Pseudosulfitobacter pseudonitzschiae: one gene and its partner. Each later gene encodes a partner of the first gene's protein in a complex. Links are inferred from orthologs where the notes say so. Each region holds a gene or a part of one and is shown on either strand. Other genes may lie near its edges.

Region 1 (7,649 bases):
CCCAGTTTACCCGCCAAATGCGAGCGCCGCGCGCTCCAGTCCAGGCATTCACGGCACATAGGCGCGCGGGAATGCGCAAGTGTGTCGAGCGGAAGGCCAAGGCTTTGCATCAGTTCTGCACCTTTGGCGGTCAGATCCAACCCCTGTGCGCCGTGGGCGATCTGGCCCTTGGATGCAAGCGCGCGGAACATCTGCACGCCGGTGTCGCCTGCAAGGTGGTTATAGCAGACGCGCGCGGTGCGCAGTTCGATGTCTTTCGGCCCCTGACGGGTGCGCAAATGGCCGTGATTGGCGGCCAGCCCCATCATTGCCTCGATGGTGTGGGCCACCTCTTCGGTGGCCAGCGCGAAATAGCGGTGTCGCCCCTGTTTGCGGCGCAGCAGCAGACCGCCCTGTTCCAGCTTGGCCAGATGCGAAGATGCGGTTGCAGCGGTCACGCCCGCTTCTGCGGCCAGTTCCGATGCCGTCAGCGCACGGCCCGACATCAGCGCCGTCAGGATATTGGCGCGGGCGGGGTCGCCCATCAACATGGCGATCTGTGTAAAATCGGGGCCTTCTTTCATACTTTGATGTTAATCGAAGCATTCCCGTCCGGCAATCGCGTATCACCACACAGCAACAAGGAGACTGACTATGCTGACCTGTGTGATCCGTTACCAGATCGACCCGACCCAACCGGACGCCTTTGCGCAATATGCGCGCAACTGGGGGCAGGTGATCCCGCGCTGCGGGGCTGACCTGGTGGGATATTTCGCCCCGCACGAGGGGTCATCGACGCTGGCCTATGGCATCTATCATGTGAAATCACTGGCGGAGTACGAAGCCTATCGGGCACGGTTGGCGGCGGACCCGCTGGGGCGGGAAAACTATGCCTTTGCGCAATCGCGGAAATTTCTGCTGCGCGAAGACAGAACTTGGCTGAGAAAGGTATCGGGATGATTGCAGTTATATTCGAAGTGGAACCGGCGGAAGGCAAACGCGACGCCTATCTGGACATCGCAGCGGCCATGCGCCCGCTGGTAAACGAGGTCGAAGGATTTCTGGGTGTCGAACGGTTCGAAAGCCTGACAACACCGGGTAAGCTGCTGTCGCTGTCGTTCTTCGAGGATGAGGCGGCGGTGGAGCGGTGGCGTACTCTGACGGCACATCGCGGGGCGCAGGCCAAGGGGCGGGGCGGTGTATTTGCCGATTATCGTTTGCGCGTGGCCCATGTGATCCGCGATTACGGGATGTTCGACCGCGCCGATGCACCCGACGACAGCCGTGTTGTACATGACGGAACCAAACGGAGCGCCTGACGGCGCACGCGATGTTTTGCGCCTTGCGGCGCGACAAGGGGGCTTTCGGCCCCCTCACACTCCCCCGAGGCTATTTCGGGCCAAAAGAACGATTACAGGGTTGCGGCGAGCCGTGTGCCCTGATTGATGGCCCGTTTGGCGTCGAGTTCGGCAGCCACGTCAGCGCCACCAATGACATGGCATTTGGTGCCTTGTTGATCCAGCGCGTCGGCAAGGCTGCGATCGGGGATTTGCCCTGCACAGAGCACGATGGTCTCGGCGGCGACAGTCTGCGGGTTTTCGCGGGCTTCGCCGAAAGAGATGTGAAGCCCGTCATGGTCGATGCGTTCATAGTTTACACCGCCGACAAAGGTGACGTCTTTCATTTTGAGGGCAGCGCGGTGAATCCAGCCGGTGGTTTTGCCCAGACGTTTGCCATGCTTTTCCGCCTTGCGTTGCAGCAAGGTGATGGCACGGGCGGGATGGCCGGGTTGTGGCCCCTGCGGGTCAATGCCGCCGCGGTATTCGGCAGGATCGGCAACGCCCCATTCGCGCATCCATTCGGGCAGGTGTTCGGTGGTGCTGTGACCGTCTTCTTCCGACAGGAATTCGGAGACGTCAAAGCCGATACCCCCCGCGCCGATGACCGCGACGGATTTTCCGACGGGCTTTTTGTGGCGCAGCACATCGATATAGTCCATCACGTTGGGGCCGTCCTGACCTTGGATTTCCGGATCACGCGGCAGCACACCGGTGGCAATGATAACCTCGTCATAGCCTTTCAGCATCTCGGGGGTGGCTGTGGTGCCAAGCTGTGTGGCTATGCCCAGCGTGTCGACCATTGTGCGATACCAGTCGACCAGCCCATGGAATTCTTCCTTGCCAGGGATTTGTTTGGCCATGTTCAGCTGGCCGCCAACCTCGTCTGCCTTGTCGAACAGCGTGACGGTGTGGCCGCGCTGTGCGGCGGTGATGGCAGTGGACAGGCCAGCCGGACCTGCTCCGACGACGGCGATGGATTTGGGGCTGTCGGTCGGTTCGATCGGCAGTTCGGTTTCATAGCAGGCCTGCGGGTTTACCAGACACGTGCTGATCTTGCCTCCGAATGTATGGTCGAGGCAGGCCTGATTGCAGGCAATGCAGGGCGCGATCTGGGCGGCTTTGCCCGCTGCGGCCTTGGATACGAAATGCGGATCGGCCAGCATCGGGCGGGCCATCGACACCATGTCGGCGCAGCCGGTGGACAGCAGTTCTTCGGCGACATCGGGCGTGTTGATGCGGTTCGAGGTGATGATGGGAATGTTCACCTGTCCCATCAGTTTCTTGGTGACCCATGCGAACGCGGCGCGGGGCACCGAGGTGGCGATGGTGGGAATGCGCGCCTCGTGCCAGCCGATGCCGGTGTTGATGATGGTGGCGCCTGCCTTTTCGATCTCCTTGGCCAGTTGCACGACCTCGTCAAAGGTCGAGCCATCGGGCACCAGATCGATCATCGACAGCCGGTAGATGATGATGAAATCGTCGCCCACCGCCGCACGGGTGCGGCGGACCACGTCTATCGGCAGGCGCATCCGGTTCTCGTAAGAGCCGCCCCAGCGGTCGGTGCGCTTGTTGGTGTGGGTGACAAGGAACTGGTTCAGGAAATACCCTTCCGAGCCCATGATCTCGACGCCGTCATAGCCAGCCTCGCGGGCCCGCGCCGCTGTGGCCACGATGTCGCTGATCTGTTTTTCGATCCCGTCTTCGTCCAGCTCGTTCGGCGCAAAGGGCGAGATGGGCGATTTGACCGGGCTAGGCGCCACGCAATGCGGGCTAAAGGCATAGCGGCCCGCGTGCAGGATCTGCATCGCGATCTTGCCGCCTGCTTCGTGCACCCGATCGGTCACGACGCTGTGGTTCTTGATGTCCTCATCCGTCGCCAACATCGCCGCGCCGGGGGCAACCGCGCCTTCCATGTTGGGGCCGATGCCACCCGTCACCATCAGGCCCACATCACCGCGCGCGCGTTCGGCGTAAAACTCTGCCACACGGTTCCAGTCCTTGGTTTCCTCAAGGCCGGTGTGCATGGAGCCCATGAGCACGCGGTTTTTCAAAGTGGTAAAGCCAAGATCGAGCGGGGCGAGCATGTGGCGGTAAGCTGTCATGGAATCCTCCGGCGGTGTGATTTCGCGCTATTTCGCCCCAGTTGGGCGGGAATGTCATGTGCAACGCGGCGTAAGGCAATATATCACAGGCCTGAGCGACAGGAGAACGAGATGACACCAGAAGAGATTGACGCACTGCCATACCGGCGTAACGTGGGCGTGATGCTGGTCAACGCCGATGGCCATGTGTGGGTCGGGCAACGCCATGACCGGTTCAAGGAATTCTGGCAGATGCCCCAAGGTGGTGTGGACGAGGGCGAGGATGCGCGCGCCGCGGCTCTGCGCGAGCTGGAAGAGGAAACCGGTGTGCCGTCTTCGATGGTCGAGGTAATTGCCGAGACTGGCACATGGTTGCCCTACAATCTGCCGCATGACGTGGTGCCCAATATATGGGGCGGCAAGTATCGCGGGCAGGAACAAAAGTGGTTCCTGCTGCGGTTCAAGGGTGTGGATGCGGATGTGAACATCCAGACCGAAAAGCCGGAGTTTGTGGCGTGGAAATGGATCGACCCCGATGCGGTGGTCGCGGGGATCGTGCCCTTCAAACGCGATGTTTATGCCGCCGTTCTGGCCGAGTTCAAACCCTATTTGTGAGGCTTAGGGCACCAGCAGCGGCACATGCGGGGCAAGGTTGTTGTCAAAGCCCTTGGCCACGCGCGGATCATCGTCAATCTCGATCTGTTGACGGATCGGTGTAAAACCTGCACGGCGGTAGAACCCCAGCGCTTGCGGGCTGTCCAGCGTGCAGGTGTGCACATGAAAACGGGTGATATCGCGCGCCCATGCCTGATCAATCGCTGTGTCCATCAAAAAACGCCCCGCACCTGACCCGATCAGGTCGGCGGTGACGCCGAAAAACGCCAGTTCGCATTCGCCTGATGTGCGAAAGTCCAGCTCCAGCAAGGCGGCGTCGCTGTCACCCTTGGACAGGGTCCAGATCGCCACATCGTCGCTGTGAATGATCGCGGCCAGTGCCTTATCCGACAGGCCACGGCGCGAGAACCAAAGCCAGTCTTCGCCCACGGCCTGAAAGATGCGGCGATACCAGTCCAGCGGCGGTTTTTCGACGCGGCGCAGCGTCCAGCTCTCGGGTACTGGTCGCCCCGAGATGTCGGCGGGGGCGCGCATTTCCAGATGGGTAACAACCGTGGCGATCTTCCCCAAGGGTACGTCGTGCAGTCCGTCCGCCAGCATCAGACCAGACCCTCCTTGCGGAACACCTCCATCATGTCCTTTTCGGGACGGGGGCCGACATGGCTGATGACTTCGGCAGCGCAGGCGTTGCCCATACGCCCGCAGGTGGCCAGATCGCGGCCCGTGGCAAGGCCATAGAGGAAGCCGGCGGCGAACTGATCGCCTGCCCCTGTTGCATCGACTGGCACCACCTTGGTCACGGGCACCTCCACGCGTTCGCCGTTGCGGATCAGGGTCACGCCGTCGCCGGAACGGGTGCAGACCACGGTTGCGCACATGGCGGCGGTTTTGGTCAATGCGGCCTCGAGGTCGTCTGTCTGGAACAGGGATCTGATCTCGGCCTCGTTTCCGATGACATAGTCCAGCTCTTGGCCAATCATGCGCAGGAAATCGGCGCGGTGGCGGTCAACACAAAAGGGGTCGGAAATGGCGATCCCAGACATGCCGCCTGCTGCACGGGTCAGGCGCGATGCTTGTTGAAACGCCTCTTTGCCGTGGTCCTTGTCGAACAGGTAACCTTCGAGGAACATGATCTTGGCGGCAGAGGCCACAGCGTCGGGTACATCGGCGGGGCCCAGATCGGTCGAGATGCCCAGATAGGTGTTCATCGACCGTTCGCCATCTGGCGAGACAAAGATCATCGACCGCGACGTGGGCAGATTGCCGCCCGCCACGGGGGCGTTAACGAAATCAGTGCCCACATCTGTCATCACATCGGCATAGAACCGGCCCAATGTGTCATCGTTCACACGGCCGATAAAAGCAGTGTTCAGCCCCAGCGCGCCAACGCCTGCAATAGTGTTGGCGACCGATCCACCGGGGGTTTGAAGGCGATCTTTCATCGCGCCGTACAGCACCTCGGCCCGTTCGCGTTCAATCAACTGCATGATGCCTTTTTCGATGCCCATATTGCCCAGAAACTGGTCGTCGGCATGAGAAATAACATCGACAACGGCATTGCCGATGCCAACAAGTTCGTATTGGATCATTGGGTTTTGTCCTCGAATTGGCAGAGATCGCGGATGATGCATGTGGGGCACTGCGGCTTGCGCGCCTTGCAGTGATAGCGACCGTGCAGGATCATCCAGTGGTGGGCGTGTTGCTGGAATTCAGCGGGAATGTTGTCTTCGATGGCGCGCTCGACCGCATCCACGGTCTTGCCGGGGGCGATGCCGGAGCGGTTGCCAAGACGGAAGATGTGGGTATCAACTGCTTGCGCGGGATAATTCCACCACATATTTAGCACGACATTGGCGGTTTTGCGGCCCACACCGGGCAGCGATTGCAGCGCGGCGCGCGATGACGGAACTTCGCCACCGTACTCGTCCACTAAAATCTGGCTGAGCTTCATCACGTTCTTGGCCTTTTGGCGGAACAGTCCGATGGATTTGATGTGCTCTGTCAGCCCCTCAAGGCCCAGATCCAGCATTTGTTGCGGGGTGTCCACGGCTGCGAACAGCGATTTGGTGGCTTTGTTCACGCCCGCATCGGTGGCCTGCGCGCTTAATGCGACAGCGACCACCAGCGTATAGGCGTTGGAGTGATGCAATTCGCCCTCGGGTTCGGGCTCTGCATCGCGGAAGCGGTCAAAGATCTGATAGATCGTGTGATAATCAAGCTGCTTTACCATCGCTCTCCTATGCGGGTTTTGGCGCTTGCGGGCAAGCGGGCAACCACTAAATCGCTACAATCCAATGCACCGCGTGCTTTGCGGGTCAGCCCCTTTTAAGTTTTGGGCGATATTCGTGGGCCAATCGCGCGATACGAGGGGACGGCGGGCAGATGAACACAACCACACGACAAGGCGCAGACAGAACCGGATTCTTGCGCGCGGCGGCGGTGCTGACCAGTTTCGGGCCTGGCACAATGCTGCAAACCGACGAGGGCGAGGTGCCGGTTGAATGGCTGGACACCCAACACAAGCTGGTCACGCGCGATCACGGCGCGCAGCCGATCTTGCGGATCAACCGGATTCGCCTGCTGCGTTCTGACCTTCAGCAGCATCCGGAATTTGCGCCCGTGGTCATGCTGCCGGACACTTTTGGTCCGATGATACCGGGGCACCATGTGCGCCTGTCTCCCAATTCGCTGGTGCTTTACCGGTCATGGCGCGCCCAACTGCATTACGGCACAAACGAGGTGTTGGTGCCGGGTGCAACACTGGCCGACAAGATGCCACTGCGCCGTCCGGCAGATACGACGTTTGTTTATACGCAGATACTGATGCAGCGGCATGAATTGCTTTACATCGAGGGCATGTGGGTCGGGTCGATGCTTTTCGCCGATCTGAATACGATCGGCTCGGTCGGTGATGACGGCTTGGTGGCTGTATTGGGCAAGACACCGATGATAGCAGCGCGCCCGATCCTGACGCAGGACGAGGCACGGGGGCTGGTCGATCAGGATCTGGCCGAGGGGCAGGCCGTTGGCGTCTGCGATACGTCTTCACAAAGCAACTGAATGCGCAGCTTTCGGGTCGCGAGGGGGCATATTGCGCGCTAGATTGGCCCTATGGAACAGCACAGCAACACCGAAGACGGATACCACTATCACATTGTGCGCCGCGCGATTGAATTGGTGGATGACAAGGGCAGCGGCCTGACGCTGGACGATCTGGCGCACGAGATGGGCATGAGCCCTGCGCATTTTCAGCGCGTCTTTAGCCGATGGGTGGGTGTGTCGCCCAAACGCTACCAGCAATATCTGGCGCTGGGCCATGCCAAGGCGCTGCTGGCGGCACGGTTCACCACGCTGGAAACTGCCCACGCGGCGGGGCTGTCGGGGGGCGGTCGTCTGCATGACCTGTTCTTGCGCTGGGAGGCGATGAGCCCCGGCGACTATGCCAAGGGTGGCGCGGGGCTGACGATCTTTTGGGGTTGGTTCGACAGCCCCTTCGGACCCGCTGTAGTGATGGGCACGCAAAAGGGGATCTGCGGCATGGGATTTGCCGCAGAGACCGGCGAAACCGCAGCGTTGGAGGATCTGGTCGCACGCTGGCCGGCGGCCCGTTTTGTTGAAGATCCGATGCGCTTGC
Region 2 (7,422 bases), 460 kb from region 1 along the record:
TGGCTGGTGATGATGGGCGTTTGTACGCACCTTGGTTGTGTGCCTTTGGGCGATGCTGGCGACTTTGGCGGGTGGTTCTGCCCCTGCCACGGTTCGCACTATGATACCGCGGGCCGTATCCGCAAAGGGCCAGCACCCGAGAACCTTCCGGTTCCTGTGGCTGAATTCGTGGACGAAACCACGATTAAACTGGGTTAAGGGAAGGGAACGCAATGTCTGGAATTCCTCACGACCATTACGAACCGAAAACCGGTGCAGAGAAATGGCTTCACAGCCGTCTGCCCGTTGTTGGTTTGCTGTACGACACATTGATGATCCCCACACCCAAGAACCTGAACTGGATGTGGATCTGGGGCATTGTTCTGGTGTTCTGTCTGGTCTTGCAAATCGTCACCGGTATCGTCTTGGTGATGCACTATACACCGCATGTCGACATGGCCTTTGCCAGCGTCGAGCATATCATGCGTGACGTGAACGGCGGCTATATGCTGCGGTACATGCACGCGAACGGCGCTTCGCTGTTCTTTGTTGCTGTTTATGCCCACATCTTCCGCGGTCTCTACTACGGGTCTTACAAGGCCCCGCGCGAAATCACGTGGATCATCGGCATGCTGATCTATCTGCTGATGATGGCAACCGGCTTTATGGGCTACGTTTTGCCTTGGGGCCAGATGTCGTTCTGGGGTGCTACGGTTATCACCGGCCTGTTCGGTGCAATCCCGTTCATCGGTGAGGGCCTGCAAACGTTCCTGTTGGGCGGACCTGCGGTGGGCAACGCGACGCTGAACCGTTTCTTCAGCCTGCACTATCTGCTGCCTTTCCTGATTGCGGGTCTGGTTATTGTTCACGTCTGGGCCTTCCACTCGACCGGCAACAACAACCCCACAGGTGTTGATGTGCGTAAAGGTTCGAAAGAAGAAGCCGAGAAAGACACGCTGCCGTTCTGGCCGTACTTTGTCATCAAGGATCTGTTCGCGCTGGCCGTCATTCTGGTGGTGTTCTTTGCGGTTGTCGGCTTCATGCCGAACTATCTGGGTCACCCCGACAACTATCTGGAAGCAAATCCGCTTTCGACGCCTGCGCACATTGTTCCCGAGTGGTATTTCCTGCCGTTCTACGCGATCCTCCGGGCATTTACCTCGGATGTGTGGGTGGTGCAGATTGCATCGTTCGTGACCGGTGGCATTGTTGACGCCAAGTTCTTTGGTGTCTTGGCGATGTTTGGTGCGATTGCTGTGATGGCGCTGGTGCCGTGGCTGGATACCTCTTCGGTACGATCGGGCCGCTATCGTCCGATGTTCAAGATGTGGTTCGCGCTTCTGGTTGTCGACTTCTTCGCATTGATGTGGCTGGGTGCCATGCCAGCGGAAGAGCCTTACGCCAGCTTCTCGCTGATCGCCTCGGCTTATTGGTTCGGTTATTTCCTCGTCATCCTGCCGTTGCTGGGTGTGATTGAAAAACCCGACGCACAGCCCGCGACGATCGAAGACGACTTTGCCGCAAAAGTGGCCAAGACCGGTTCGGCCAAGGCCGATGCCGCGTCGCAGCCTGCGGAATAAGAGGATGAGCACCATGTTCAAGAAAATCGCACTTGGCGCTGCCGTGGCCTTTGGTCTGGCAGGGGGCGCTTATGCCGCTGGCGGAGAAGCGCATGTCGAAAACTTCGACTTTCCCTTCGACGGTCCGTTCGGCACCTATGACACCAACCAGCTGCAGCGCGGCCTTCAGATCTACACCGAGGTTTGCGCGGCTTGTCACGGTCTGAAGTTCGTCCCGCTGCGCACTTTGGCGGACGAGGGCGGGCCCAGCCTGCCCGAGGATCAGGTACGCGCCTATGCCGAACAATTCGAGGTTTTCGACCCCGAACTGGATGACACGCGCCCCGGCACCCCGGTTGACCACTTTCCGCGTTCGGCCCTTGAAAACGCGCCCGACCTTAGCCTGATGGCCAAGGCGCGCGCCGGTTTTCATGGCCCTTACGGTCTGGGCATCAACCAGCTGTTGAAGGGCATCGGCGGTCCGGAATACATCGCTACGCTGTTGATCAGCTATGAAGACCCACCTAGCTGCGCGCCTGAAGATTTCGCAGGGTATTACAACACCGCCTTTACCGCTGGCGGTTACCCCGAGGACTGCAAGGACGAGGACGGTGGTCATATGTACCCCGGCAGCTGGATCGCTATGGCCCCGCCGCTGGCTGGTGAAGACGTCGAATTTGCGGATGGCCACTCGAACGAGTTGCATCACGAAGCGCAGGACGTTGCGGCGTTTCTGATGTGGACGGCTGAACCCAAGTTGTCACAGCGCAAGCAAGCCGGTTTTGTTGGCGTGCTGTTCCTGACGATCCTGTCGGTGCTGCTGTACCTGACGAACAAACGCCTTTGGGCGCCGGTCAAGAAAAAGTACAAGCGCAAGGATTGATCCTGACGCTTGAGACAACATGACAAACCCCCGCGCTGGCGACAGGGCGGGGGTTTTTCGTTGCGGGCGGTCGGGCTGGCCGGGTCAGGCCAGCAAGTGGTTGTCCAACTGTCCGTTGATCGTGCCTGTGACGATGCTGCCCTCGGTCTGGGGGGCCGCGAAATGCACCTCGGTAAACTGGGCAGTGCGCCCCATGTGCGGGCTTTCCATCAGGATATGATGGGTGCGACCCACCTGTGCGCTCAGGTGGCGCTGAACCTGCGCGTCACCCGCTGCCCGCAGCCGTGCAGCCCGCGCCTTGATCGCGCGCCCGTCCACTTGCGGCATCCGTGCTGCCGGTGTGCCGGGGCGGGGCGAATAGGGAAAGACGTGCAGCCACGTCAGATCGCATTCCTCGACCAGAGCCAGCGCGTTTTCGAAATGCGCCTCGGTCTCGGTCGGGAAGCCGGCGATGATGTCGGCACCGAATGTCATGTCAGGCCGCAGGGCGCGCGCCTCTTGTGCAAAGCGGATGGCGTCGCCCCGCAGGTGCCGCCGTTTCATCCGCTTCAGAATCAGGTCGTCGCCGTGTTGCAGGGACAGGTGCAGGTGCGGCATCAACCGCGCTTCGGTGGCAATCGCCTGCATCAGTGCGTCGTCCACCTCGATCGAATCAATCGAACTGATCCGCAGGCGTGGCAGGTCGGGCACCAGCTTCAGAATGCGCATCACCAAATCGCCCAGACGCGGCGCAGCAGGCAGGTCTGCCCCCCACGATGTCAGGTCCACGCCGGTCAGCACAACCTCGTTATAGCCGCGGTCCACCAGCCGTTTGATCTGGTCCACCACAACACCCGCAGGGACCGAACGCGAGTTTCCGCGCCCGAAGGGGATGATGCAGAAGGTGCAGCGGTGATCACACCCGTTCTGGACCTGAACATAGGCACGGCTGCGCGTGCCAAAGCCGTCAATCAGGTGGCCTGCGGTTTCCGTCACCGACATGATGTCGTCCACTTGCACAGGCTCGGTGCCGAAATCTCCGGCCAAGCCCGACCATGTGGTCTGCTGCATCTTTTCAGTGTTGCCGATTACCGCGTCTACCTCGGCCATATTGGCAAAGGTGTCGGGTTCGGTCTGGGCCGCACAGCCCGTGACGATCAGACGCGCATTCGGGTTCGCCTTGCGCAGCTTGCGGATGTCCTGACGGGCTTTGCGCACGGCCTCGGCGGTGACAGCGCAGGTGTTGACCACCACGGCGTCTTGCAGACCCGCACTGGCGGCCAGTTCCTTCATCGCCTCAAGTTCGTAGGCGTTCAGACGGCAGCCGTGATTCGAAAAGATCGGGGCGCTCATGACAGGCTGTCCAGAAACGCCTGAGTCAGTTGTCCCGAAAAGACGTGCATCGTGGCACCCGTCATCCAGACGCCATCTTCGCGCCATTCAACACGCAACTGCCCGCCGTCCAGATCAATGACCACATCGCGCCTCGTCAGACCACGTCGCGCTGCCGCCACGGCAGTCGCGCACGAGGACGACCCCGAGGCCAGTGTCAGCCCCACGCCACGCTCCCACACACGCATGCGGATGCGGTCGCGGCCGGTGATCTGCGCCACCTGCACATTGGTGCGCTGCGGATACAGCGGGTGATGCTCGATGCGGGGGCCAAGTTCGGTCATATTCACCGCCTCGGCGTCATCGACAAAAAAGGTGCAATGCGGGTTGCCCATGCCGGTCGCTGTAGGCGCGCCCTCGATGGGTAATTCCAGCGTGTCCATGTCATGCGCCAGCGGAATGTCAGCCCAGTTCAACTGCGGATGACCCATGTTCACCGAAGTGATCCCGTCGCCCATGTCCCTTGCAGCCAGATCGCCACGGTCTGTGGTCAGGTGCAGGCTGTCCGCGCCGCTTTCATCCATCAGATAGCGCGCGATGCAGCGGGTCGCATTGCCGCAGGCCGCAGATAATGTGCCGTCGGAATTGTAAAAGGTCAGGTGCGCATCGCCCGCACCTTTGCCGATCACGGCCAATTGGTCGAACCCCACGCCGCGGTGCCGGTCGCCAAGAGCCTTGGCCAATGCAGGCGTGATCACCACGCTGCGCGCGCGCGCGTCTACAACAACAAAGTCGTTGCCCAGCCCGTGCATTTTCATGAACGGCAAATTTGTTTCATAATCCTGTGCCATCGGGGGCATATAACTCCGCCGCGAGGGTGAATCCAGTACCGCGCCAATAAAGTTGGTGAATAGGGCTTGACCGTCCCGCCAACTCTTTCTAGTTAGCCGCCTAGTGGGCCGTTAGCTCAGTTGGTAGAGCAACTGACTTTTAATCAGTAGGTCGTTGGTTCGAACCCAACACGGCTCACCACTTTACCAAAAACGCCATGCCGGTTGCAACTTTCGTTGCTGGGCATGGCGCTTTGGTTTTTCAGAGATAATTCCAGTCGCTTGTACTGTGGGTTTTTACCGACATGTATTGCCGCAACCGAACGCACCGGCGCTGCATCCACGTGCGCGGATTGGCAGAAGCGGAAAGCCTAAAGCGTGATGTCCTGCAAATCCCAAACAGCTGTCAGTGACCCTTCGCCCGTGCGCATCAGCCGGTTCAACGTGGCGGCCAGCGCCACGGTATCCCTGCGGTCAATGCAATAGGTCACGTCGGCAGCAACTCGCGCCAGAATATCCATGCCGATCTGTTCGGCGATAGCGATCAGCGATCGTGCACTTTTGCGCAGCGCGTCAAAGTCGTCGGCGCGAAACAGACGCTCGCAGTGGGACATACGCAATGCCAGTTCCTCCATGGCGCGGCACAGTACATCTTCGGCGCTGACATCGCCCAGTTGGGCGTATAGTGCGCCCAGACGGTCATTGTTAACGGCTACCGCCTCGCGTGGATTGATGTGTGTTATAAAGCTCATTTTGGTGATCACCCCTTGTTGGCCCCCACGGCCTGAGCGCACCTTAGGATCACACTTGTTGGCATTTGGTTGATGCCTGCGGGGCAGGGAGACGATTTTCTCTCGAAATTGGGTAGAATTCGCTGTATCGCGGGCGTCACCCGACCCGAGGCCCCAAGCGAGAGGACCACAAAAATGCACAACGTGAAGCCACTTCCCAGCTATTTGCTACAACGCTATCATGGCTGGAAAGCCACGGGATATGCCGATAATCAGGCATGGTACCGGCGACTGGCAAACGAAGGTCAACGTCCACGCGCGATGATGATTTCGTGCTGCGACAGCCGTGTGCATGTAACGTCGATCTTTGGCGCGGATCAGGGCGAATTCTTTATTCACCGCAACATTGCCAACCTTGTGCCCCCCTACGAGCCGGATGGCGACCATCACGGCACGTCAGCTGCGGTCGAGTATGCTGTGACCGTACTGAAAGTGGCGCATCTGATCGTGATGGGCCATTCCAACTGCGGCGGCGTTCAGGGCTGTATCGACATGTGTCAGGGCAAAGCGCCCGAGCTGGAAGAGAAAACCAGCTTTGTTGGTCGCTGGATGGACATTCTGCGCCCCAAATACGATCTGGTCGCGAACGAGCCTGATCCAAAAGTGCAGATACAACAGCTTGAGAAACACGCGGTTGTCGCGTCGCTGGAAAATCTGTTGACCTTCCCCTTTGTCTCGGACCGTCTGGCTTCGGGCGAATTGACGATGCACGGGTTGTGGATGGACATCGGCGAGGGTGGGTTGGAATATTACAACCATCACGATGAAAAATTCCTGCCGGTTTCAACCACCTGACATACGAAAAGGTGGCGATCCTCACACCAGAGCATCGCCACCTTCTATCTTATGTTCCACGCGACTGGCCACGTCGGGGACTGCATCTGGCGGAGCGCAATGCAACCGCTGCAGTACCCTAGGCCCGACCTTGAACAGACTGCTTCGGTCCACCCCTGAACCTGTGCGGCAGCTGACAATCATCGTTTTGAATGAAGGCGTGTGAACTATGCTTCGAAAACACGCTGACGTGCAGCGGCCTTCACCAAGTGCGCTTTTGCGGCACCGGTTGGTCGGCTCCCCACCGGAGCCGCTTTAGAAAGTGACCGTTTGTTCCCATGTCCCCACACGGGCGGTCTGTGTCTGCTGATGTCCCCTGTCTTCCAAAGTTTCATCCGCTGACAAGAAGACCATAGTCTGACACAAGTTAAGAAGTGTTTGCGCCAATCGTTAAACTGCCGGCATATGTGGATGTATCGGGTGAAAACTACCTGAAAACAGAGATTTAGACGCGTCTTTGGAATGAAGTAATTAAACCTTATAGTGGGCACACACCCGAAACATGGTTGCCGGGGCGTTAAGGTTTATCAAACCCGCAGGCGGTCACCGCAAGACTTTCCCCTCGGGCCAGTTCATGTCCACATTCAACGTCACATTTGATTCGTCGCCGGGCGCCAGGTTCATGTCCCACATCAGGATACCCTTGCGGTCATCGTGGTCAGTAACCGTAGGGGCCGGTTGCGACGCCCAGTCAATGTTCAGGTCTTCTTGCTGGGTCACGGGCACGCGGTCGAACAATTCCACGCGCCATGGCATAGTGCCGGTGTTTTCGACGTCGATGCGCGTGGTTTCGGCGATCTCGCTTGACCGTGAAATGATGCCCCGGTCGCCTTCGTTACGGTTCAGGCGCACACGGTTCAGGCGCAGTGTTTCGATCGGCCCAAAGGCAATGTCGACCTCTTCGCCCGGTGCCACGGGATCAAAGCCGAACTGGCCAACCATTTGCCCGTCGACAAAGGCGGTGGCATATTGGGTGCCCAGCAATTGTTCTTGCGTGGTGTTGGTTATACGCGCCATCCGGTAGGCAACACTGTCACGCAGCGGCACCGCGCGGGCATAGACGTCTGGGGCAAAACCGATTTTGTCCAGCGCGATGCGGACTTCGTCGGCGCCATTGGCCACGCTGACCGGCTGGGAAAAGACGTATTGCACGCTGGGGCCGTCCAGCATGGCGATGGCAACTGCGGGCTCTTCCATGGCTGCGGGCGCGGGTGGCGCGATGTCAGCGGTGGCCC

The links. The genes of interacting proteins can lie anywhere in the genome.
Region 2: the proteins of SULPSESMR1_RS17090 (region 1) and dapF are in contact, whole or in part, in a solved structure (PDB 5YGU), measured with the Escherichia coli proteins. The link is inferred for Pseudosulfitobacter pseudonitzschiae from one-to-one orthologs.

The regions. Positions count from the first base shown.
Region 1 is NZ_CP022415.1:3,473,273-3,480,921, forward strand. The notes cover bases 2,296-5,273. They hold SULPSESMR1_RS17090 (RNA pyrophosphohydrolase), read left to right. Parts: upstream 2,296-3,532; coding sequence 3,533-4,015; downstream 4,016-5,273. Other genes in these bases: SULPSESMR1_RS17085 (NADPH-dependent 2,4-dienoyl-CoA reductase), read right to left, coding at 2,296-3,421; SULPSESMR1_RS17095 (GNAT family N-acetyltransferase), read right to left, coding at 4,019-4,615; SULPSESMR1_RS17100 (adenosine kinase), read right to left, coding at 4,615-5,273. Outside these bases: SULPSESMR1_RS17070 (ArsR/SmtB family transcription factor), read right to left, coding at 1-563; SULPSESMR1_RS17075 (NIPSNAP family protein), read left to right, coding at 634-939; SULPSESMR1_RS17080 (antibiotic biosynthesis monooxygenase family protein), read left to right, coding at 936-1,298; more of SULPSESMR1_RS17085, read right to left, coding at 1,391-2,295; more of SULPSESMR1_RS17100, read right to left, coding at 5,274-5,604; nth (endonuclease III), read right to left, coding at 5,601-6,245; SULPSESMR1_RS17110 (Hint domain-containing protein), read left to right, coding at 6,398-7,075; SULPSESMR1_RS17115 (methylated-DNA--[protein]-cysteine S-methyltransferase), read left to right, coding at 7,127-7,649. UniProt on the Escherichia coli protein: Master regulator of 5'-end-dependent mRNA decay.
Region 2 is NZ_CP022415.1:3,009,598-3,017,019, reverse strand. What follows is about bases 2,667-5,417. They hold dapF (diaminopimelate epimerase), read right to left. Parts: upstream 4,584-5,417; coding sequence 3,750-4,583; downstream 2,667-3,749. Other genes in these bases: SULPSESMR1_RS14845 (hypothetical protein), read right to left, coding at 4,934-5,314; mtaB (tRNA (N(6)-L-threonylcarbamoyladenosine(37)-C(2))-methylthiotransferase MtaB), read right to left, coding at 2,667-3,753. Outside these bases: petA (ubiquinol-cytochrome c reductase iron-sulfur subunit), read left to right, coding at 1-198; petB (cytochrome b), read left to right, coding at 213-1,559; SULPSESMR1_RS14865 (cytochrome c1), read left to right, coding at 1,573-2,421; more of mtaB, read right to left, coding at 2,506-2,666; SULPSESMR1_RS14840 (carbonic anhydrase), read left to right, coding at 5,489-6,148; SULPSESMR1_RS14835 (DUF4139 domain-containing protein), read right to left, coding at 6,731-7,422. UniProt on the Escherichia coli protein: Involved in the succinylase branch of the L-lysine biosynthesis and in the biosynthesis of the pentapeptide incorporated in the peptidoglycan moiety. Catalyzes the stereoinversion of LL-2,6-diaminopimelate (L,L-DAP) to meso-diaminopimelate (meso-DAP).